DNA from 2 places in the Clostridium senegalense genome. Region 1 is predicted to be linked to the other one. Evidence: a T-box and tRNA genes for the amino acid it is inferred to sense, from the RefSeq annotation. Region 1 holds a T-box; the other holds one or more tRNA genes.

What was found. A T-box is a leader RNA that pairs with one kind of tRNA and senses whether it is charged. The one in region 1 lies ahead of proS (proline--tRNA ligase), so its partner is inferred to be a tRNA-Pro.
Region 2: it encodes a tRNA-Pro, which carries the amino acid that the T-box ahead of proS (proline--tRNA ligase) is inferred to sense. The anticodon was not compared.

Annotation. Positions count from the first base shown of each region.
Region 1 covers NZ_JAHLNC010000003.1:11,605-16,048, forward strand. The annotation lists gene KQI36_RS07385 (hypothetical protein) at 1-131, opposite strand, end outside; gene proS (proline--tRNA ligase) at 351-1,793, opposite strand; T-box leader at 1,852-2,074, opposite strand; gene murD (UDP-N-acetylmuramoyl-L-alanine--D-glutamate ligase) at 2,451-3,827, opposite strand; gene KQI36_RS07400 (glycine--tRNA ligase) at 4,441-4,444, opposite strand, start outside.
Region 2 covers NZ_JAHLNC010000001.1:853,496-857,939, reverse strand. The annotation lists gene KQI36_RS04080 (helix-turn-helix domain-containing protein) at 138-704, shown strand; gene proC (pyrroline-5-carboxylate reductase) at 1,027-1,836, shown strand; tRNA gene KQI36_RS04070 (tRNA-Arg) at 2,142-2,218, shown strand; tRNA gene KQI36_RS04065 (tRNA-His) at 2,225-2,300, shown strand; tRNA gene KQI36_RS04060 (tRNA-Gly) at 2,306-2,380, shown strand; tRNA gene KQI36_RS04055 (tRNA-Gly) at 2,385-2,458, shown strand; tRNA gene KQI36_RS04050 (tRNA-Pro) at 2,522-2,597, shown strand; tRNA gene KQI36_RS04045 (tRNA-Gly) at 2,614-2,687, shown strand; gene KQI36_RS04040 (YhgE/Pip domain-containing protein) at 2,852-4,444, shown strand, end outside.

The DNA.
Region 1 (4,444 bases):
CCCCATAATTCCAAAATAAAAAACATTCTTTCTGTTTCTGATATATTAATTGTTACCTTGAAATTCAAAATAAATATAATCGTAAACATAATAAACATTCCCCAAATTACTTTTGTAGAGTTTTTCTTCACTGTCTCTCCCCCTTAAGTATAAACACTGTATCTACTTTTTTTAAGTATATACTTCTTTTTTCTTATAGTTTTTTCATCACGCTAATTTTACCATAAAAATAATATATTCATACCCAAACAAACCTTATCATTTGCTATTAAATGATAAGGTTTATTTTTAATAAAAGATTTTTTGATTTAAAAAAGTTTTACTTTATCTAAAAACAATAATAATAAATTTTAATATGCTTTACCCCAATAAACCATTTTTTCTGCTTTTTTGCCACAGCATACACATTTAGTATCAATCTCTTCTTGTTCAAATGGAATACACCTAGAAGTTAATCCTGCTACTTCCTTAATTTTTTCCTCACATTCTCTTTCACCGCACCACATAGCTTTAGTGAAACCTGATTTATTTTCAGCATTATCTTTAAGTTCTTCTATTGTTTTAGCAACAAAAGTTCGTTCTTCCCTATTCTTTAACGCCTTTTCATATAAACACTTATGAATTTCATCTAGTACAGCTAAAATTCTATCCTTCAAATCATTTAAATCAACTACTTCTTTTGTTCTAGTATCTCTTCTAACTAAAACTACCTGGTGGTTTTCTATATCCTTTGGTCCAATTTCAATTCTAACTGGTATCCCCTTCATTTCATATTCATTGAACTTCCATCCTGGCATCTTATCTGAATCATCTAACTTAATTCTTACAACACTAGAAAGCATATTTTTCAATTCATTAGCCTTATCAAGGACTCCCTCTTTATGTTGAGCAATTGGAACAATGACTGCTTGAATTGGCGCTACTTTTGGTGGTAATACTAATCCACTGTCATCTCCATGAACCATTATAATAGCTCCAATTAATCTAGTTGTAACGCCCCATGAAGTTTGATGCACATATTGCAACTTAGAATTTTTATCAGAATATTTTATATTAAACGCTCTAGCAAATCCATCTCCAAAATCATGAGATGTTCCACTTTGAAGTGCCTTTCCATCATGCATTAAGCTTTCAATTGTATATGTTGCCTTAGCTCCTGCAAACTTTTCTTTTTCGGTCTTTTGTCCTTTTAGAACTGGAATTGCCAAATATTCTTCTAGCATACTAGCATAAACATTTAACATATTAATAGTCTCTTCCTCTGCTTCTTCTGCTGTTGCATGTGCCGTATGTCCTTCTTGCCATAAAAATTCGGAAGTTCTTAAAAATGGTCTAGTTGTTTTTTCCCATCTAACAACAGAACACCATTGATTATATTTCTTAGGTAAATCATTATAACTTTGAATAATCTTAGCATAATGTTCACAAAATAAAGTTTCTGAAGTTGGTCTTACTATTAATCTTTCAGCAAGATCTTCTCCTCCTGCTTTTGTCACATAAGCAACTTCTGGTGAAAATCCTTCTACATGATCCTTTTCTTTTTGTAATAATGATTCTGGTATGAACATTGGCATATATACATTTTCATGTCCAGTTTCCTTAATCTTATTGTCTAAATATCGTTGAATATTTTCCCATATGGCATATCCATAAGGTCTTATAATCATGCACCCTTTAACAGTTGAATAATCAATAAGCTCCGCTTTCTTTACAATATCTGTGTACCACTTAGCAAAATCCTTATCTATAGCCGTTATAGCTTCAACAAATTTTTTATTATTATTTTTACCCATGATTTTGTTCCTCCCTATCTGTTAATTATTAAATACAAAAAAACACCAAGAAAAATCCACAAGGGACCTTTCTTGGCGTTACCACCCTAATTATTATAAAATTGCGCGTAATAATCTTATAATCTCTCTTTATCTATACCGGGAATACCCGCTGTAGCCTACTATTATTTCGGTACAGAACTCCAAAGCTGGTTCAGTATATAATTTCTAGGAATTTTCATCAAACATTCCCTCTCTAATAAGAAATTACTATACTTACTATTCCTCTTCATAGCAATAATATTTTTTCTCTATATTACCTCAATAACCCGTTTACGTCAAGCATTACTTTCCTTAAAGTTACTTATTATCCTTTGTTTGTAATAAAGTTCAATATTCATTATCCTAAATTTGATTTTTAATACAATATGTAATAATAAAAAATTTAAATAAGCTATTCATTGAAAATTGATTTAGAAATTTTCATAAAATTATATTTACCATTCTTTCTTATCCCTAAATCATATATTAAACAAATTACATATAAAAAAAGCTATCACTCCTCTAACCTTTAGTTAGTTTTGTAGTAGTTCCTTAAACATATAAAAAAGAAATAATATAGTAAATATGCTTTAAATATTTATTATATTATTTCTTTGATTATTCATTATTTAACATTTATAGATTCATAACAATTTCTTTATACTTTAATCCTCTTACTGCAAAGTTAGGGAACATATCAAAGCTTGCACATGCTGGTGATAATGTTACTATATCTCCATTGTTAGCTAACTTTTTAGAAAGCTCAACTGCTTCTTCTAAAGTACTTACTTCATGTATAGAAACTTCTATTCCTTTTTCCTCTTTTAATCTATTAAATTCATGTTTGATTTTATCCTTAGTTGCACCTAATAATACAAGTTCTTTTATATATGGATATCCATTAAATGCTAGTATATCAAAAGCTAGATTTTTATCATATCCACCAGCTATTACTATTACAGGTTTTTCGAAAGCCTTTAAGCTAGCAAGTGTTCTTGTTGGACTTGAAGCTATAGAATCATTATAATATTCTACACCATCTAACTTTCTTACTAATTCACTTCTATGCTCTACTCCACCAAAATTTATAGCTACATTTTTCATAGCTTCTATACCTACTTCATCACAAGTAGCTGAAAATGCTGCTAAAAGGTTTTCTACATTATGCATTCCTTTTAACTTAATTTCATCTTTTCTACAAACAAGCTGACCTTTTACATATAACTTTCCATCTTCAAAATAAGCACCTTCACTTATTTTTTCTTTTCTACTAAATGTGTAAACTTTGCCTTTAGCTTCATTAATCATACCTTTAGTTATATCGTTATCTAAGTTTAAAACTAATAAATTTTCTTTATTTTGATATTTAAATATATTTTTCTTACTATCCACATATTCATCCATATCCTTATGCATATCTAAATGATTTGGAGAAAGATTTGTAACAACAGCTATATCTGTTGATGTGTCCATTGTCATTAATTGAAAGCTAGATAACTCTAAAACAACTCTATCTGTTTCCTTCATTTTTTCTATATTCGTAAATAATGGAGTTCCTATATTTCCCCCAACCCAAGTATTGTATCCACTTTCTTTTAATATATTATAAACTAATGTTGTAGTTGTTGTTTTTCCATCACTACCTGTTATGCCATATACTTTTGCTGGACAGTACTTAACGAATTCTTCCATTTCTGAAGTTATATAAGTTCCTTCTTCTTTCGCTCTTACTAACTCATCACAATCTATTCTCATAGAAGGCGTTTTAAATATCACTTCAAATCCTGTAAGTTTTTCTAGATAACCTTCACCTAATTCAAACTTAACACCAATTTTACCGTATTTTTCAACAACCTCTTTAAGGTCTTCTTTATTTTTTTTGTCAAAAGCAGTTACCTTAGCACCTAATGATACTAAATATTCTATAAGTGGTATGTTACTTACACCTATTCCTACTACTGCTACATTCTTATTTTGTATATATTTTTTGAATTCTTCAAAATTTCTCTTCATATTATCTTAATCCTCCAAGATTATATAGTTAAAAATATTACTAATTTGTTTATAAACTCTATACTTTAAATTATATTATATTTCTTTTAATAATTAAAATATATAAATAAAACTTTATATATTTATTCATTTTTAACATATCTTAGTTTTTTTAAACTTCAACATGTATTATACCATTATTATTCTTTATTTAAAAATAATTATATAATTAACCTTATTTGTATGTCAAAATTGCGCGAATTTATTTAATATATAAACTTATTTTCATCTTATTGAATTCAAGTTTTCTAAATGATATACTTTGTTTGTGCCGTAAGGAATATGTTAAGATGATTCCCCAAAATTTTAACATAACACATAACATATCCCCATGATTAAACCCTATTTTTTACCGGATTTTAATCCGGTTATTTTTTTTGTATATTTTACATAAAGCATTTTTTAAAATCAGTTTAATTATTCAAATTTATACTTTTTATATATTATTCAAAGTAAAATACTTTATTTTTACCATGATATACTATATAAAATATATAAGAATAGTAAACTGCTATTTTTAAAAACACCTAATTAAAATCCCAACAAGTTTTTGTTGGGATTTTTATTTTATTTATTAA
Region 2 (4,444 bases), on a different contig from region 1:
AAATTTTCACTATAATGAAAATATTTAATTAAAATTTAACGGAAATTATAGACAATAATACTAGTTTCGAGTATTATTAATATTAAGAAAAATGTTAAAAAATAGATAATTTCTATGTTGATGAAGAGGTGTAAATTTTGAAAAAAGATATTGGAAATAAAATAAAAGAACTAAGGTCAGATAAAAAAATGACATTAAGAGAATTAAGTGAGGCTACAGGACTTTCAATAGGTTTTTTGTCACAATTAGAAAGAGGTCTTACTAGTATAGCTACAGATTCGCTTATGAGAATAGCTGAAGCTTTAGATGTGGATTTAAATTATTTTTTTACTAATCCAAAAAGAAAACATAGAGTAGTTTTGAAGAGTTATGAAAAAGAAGTGTCTAAAATAGACAGTTCCATGTTTATAAATTATAACTTGACTACTAATCCTAATGATAAGGCTTTATTACCAAGATTAATAGAAATATTGCCTAATAACATAGAAGACAATTTAACTCAATATAAGCATGAAGGTGAAGAGTTTATATACGTGTTAGAGGGAGTTTTGACATTGTATGTAGATAATGAACAGTATGAGTTATATCCAGGAGATACTGCACATTATAGTTCACAAATAATGCATAACTTTGCTAATCATACAAGTAAGATAGTTAAAATTTTGGAGGTTCTTACGCCAAATCCTTTTAAAGATAAAGAGTAATACTTTAATAAGATATCTATAAATTAGATAAATGGAATGTATATATTTTTTTAGGGAAAATTGTACAAGCAATTCTACAGTGGAGTAGGAAAAATTTTTAGTAAATTTGGAAAATTTCAAAATGTGTAGTGAATAGTATGTATTTGTATAAGTTTGTTTATAAAACTAGAAAAAATATTTTAAAGTTTTATATTTAAATATACTTAAAATATTAGAGTCAATTGTGTATAATAGATTTAATAAAATTTAAAGATAATAATGATAATATAATTAAAAAACACAACAACAATTTTGAAATAGCATATAAAAGGATGGTAAGATAATGAATAAAATAATTGGATTTATTGGCTCAGGAAATATGGGTAAAGCTATGATTGGTGGAATAATCAAATCTAATCTAGTTAAACCAAATCAAGTTATTGTTTCTGATTTAAATGAAAGTAAGTTAGATGAGATAGATAGAGAGTTTGGTGTTAGTACTACAACAAATTCTAATGAAGTAGCAAAGAAAGCAGATATATTATTTTTAGCTATTAAACCTAATGTTTATGATATAGTTATGAAAGAAATTAAACAGGATTTGTCAAAAGATAAAGTTATAGTAACAATAGCAGCTGGAAAAACTATACAAGATATTGAAAATGTATTAGGAGAAGACAAGAAAATAGTAAGGACGATGCCTAATACTCCAGCATTAGTAAATGAAGGAATGTCAGCACTTTGTAGAAATAAAAATATATCAGAAGAAGAATTAAATAATATAAAAGATATATTTAAAAGCTTTGGAAAAGCTGAGGTTGTTGATGAGTACTTAATAGATTCTGTAATAGGTGTTAGTGGTTCATCTCCAGCTTATGTATTTATGTTTATAGAAGCATTAGCAGATGGTGCAGTAATAGGTGGAATGCCTAGGGATAAGGCATATAAATTTGCAGCACAAGCAGTGTTAGGATCTGCTAAAATGGTGTTAGAAACAGGTATGCATCCAGGAATGTTAAAGGATATGGTTTGTTCGCCAGGAGGAACTACAATTGAAGCTGTTAGAAGTCTAGAGAGAAGTGGCTTCAGAGCTTCAGTTATAGAGGCAGTAGTTGATTGCATGAGAAAATCAGAAGAAATGACTAAAAAATAATTATGTAGTTAAAAGCTGTATTAGACTAGAAATATATTTTAATACAGTTTTAATTTTATATTTTATTTGTATTAAGTTTTATAATATTATTTTATTTGTGTTATAAGGTTAAAAAATAATAATACGATTAAATTTATAGTAAATTAAAGTAAAATTTAAGCTTTTTTATAGTAAATATACTATATTATTTTAAAAAATATAAAAAAATATAAAAAAAAACAAAAAATGCTTGCATAACAAAAAAAACTATGATAATATTATTTTTGTCGTCAGGAGCAAAAGTTAAATGATGGACAAGTAAATGTGCGTTTTTAGCTCAGCTGGATAGAGCAACGCCCTTCTAAGGCGTGGGCCAGGGGTTCGAATCCCTTAAAACGCACCATGTATGGTGACCGTAGTTCAGTTGGTAGAGCACCAGGTTGTGGCTCTGGGTGTCGTGGGTTCGAGTCCCATCGGTCACCCCATATATGCGGGAGTGGCTCAGTGGTAGAGCGTCACCTTGCCAAGGTGAACGTCGCGAGTTCGAATCTCGTCTTCCGCTCCAATTTGCGGGTGTAACTCAATGGTAGAGTGCTAGCCTTCCAAGCTAGTTACGAGGGTTCGATTCCCTTCACCCGCTCCAATTATTTTTTGAAGTTACTTGAAAAAATAAGTTAAATATGGTAATATATATATAAATTCATATCGGGGTGTGGCGCAGATGGGAGCGCGCGTGGTTTGGGACCATGAGGTCGCAGGTTCAATCCCTGTCACCCCGACCACTTTTAACACAATTATGCGGGTGTAACTCAATGGTAGAGTGCTAGCCTTCCAAGCTAGTTACGAGGGTTCGATTCCCTTCACCCGCTCCAGAAAAAGATAGCTTAATAGCTATCTTTTTTTGTTGTATAAAATATTTATTATGGTAATTAAATTAAAAAGCAATAATATAAGTTTTTGCATAAGTTTTTATTAAAGTGTAAATCTATAACTATATATCTAATTAAAATATTGTTAATAGAGAGGTGTGAATTAATTGAAAAATATATTTCAGATATATAGAAGAGATTTGAAGATGCTTTTTACAAACTATGTTGCAATTATAATTATTTTAGGATTATGTATTTTACCATCTTTGTATGCATGGTTTAATATTAAAGCTTGCTGGGATCCATATGGAAATACTAAGGGGATTAAAGTAGCTGTTGTAAATAAGGATTCTGGATATAAATTTGATAACATGGATTTAAAATTAGGAGAGGAAATTGTTTCAGAATTAAAAAAAAATCATGATATTGGATGGGTTTTTACAGATCAAAAGGATGCAGATTATGGGGTTAATCATGGAAAATACTATGCAAGTATCATAATTACAGAAACATTTTCAAAAGATATTACTTCATTTTTGGAAAAAAGCCCTAAAAAACCTCAGCTTATATATAATGTTAATGAAAAAATTAATGCAGTAGCACCTAAAATAACAGAAAAGGGTGCATCTAGCTTACAAGAGACAGTATCTAAAAATTTTATTGAGATGGTTAATGGTGTTATATTTGAAAATTTTAATAAAATAGGTGTTGAAATCGAAGGACAAAGACCTACTTTAAAAAAAATAATTAATGTAATTTCTGACTTAAATAATAATATGGATGAAATTGAGACAGTAATAAATGAACTTTATGAGGGATCAATAACTGCCAAGGAATTTATAGATAAAATTACAAGTAATATTCCAATTTTAAAAGAAACTTTGAATTCAGCAATAGAAGTGGGAAATCAGAGTGAAAAGTTTATTCAAAGAGGTAAAGAAGATATAGATACTATAGCTCCATTCGTAAAAGAAAGCTTAATGTTTATAAGAGATAAAGCCAAAGAAATTAATATAATAATAGAAGGAATAGTAGATTCTACAAATGGAGTTGAAGTAACAGATGGACTTAAAAGGATTCGAACATTATTTTATAACATGGATGCAAGGATAACAAACTTAGTAGATACTATAGACAGAATTAACAATGTAGCTAACAATGAATTTTTAGAGCAATTATCGGCACAGTTAAAAAATTTTTCTCAAAGAATTAATGAAAAAATACAAGTAGTGGATCAATTGATTAAAGCTACAAGCGAAGGGCAAACTATTGGTAAGGATGCTTTAGAAGGATTAAAAGATATAAATAATGATATAATTAACTTTTTAGATGGAAAGATAGATTCTTTTGATTCAGAGCTTAAACCAGCATTAGATAATGTTATAAATAAATTAAATACAATAGTAGATAATTCATTGAATTTATTAAATGAAGCAAAGGGAGATATTCCAAAAGTAGAACAAATATTAGAAATAGGAGAAAAAGGCAGTGAATTAGGGATAGAAGGAATAGAAGAACTTAAGAAAAATTTACCTTATATAAGAGAAACTTTATCTAAGATTAATGATAAAACTACTATTTTTCAAGATGAAAAGCTTGTAGATAAAATATTAGAATTACTAAAAATAGATCCTAGTGTTGCTAAAACATTTATATCTACACCAGTGGAGTTAATAGAAAATGATTTATACAAAATTCCTAATTATGGTTCTGCTATGTCTCCATTCTATACAGTTTTAGCAATATGGGTAGGTACATTA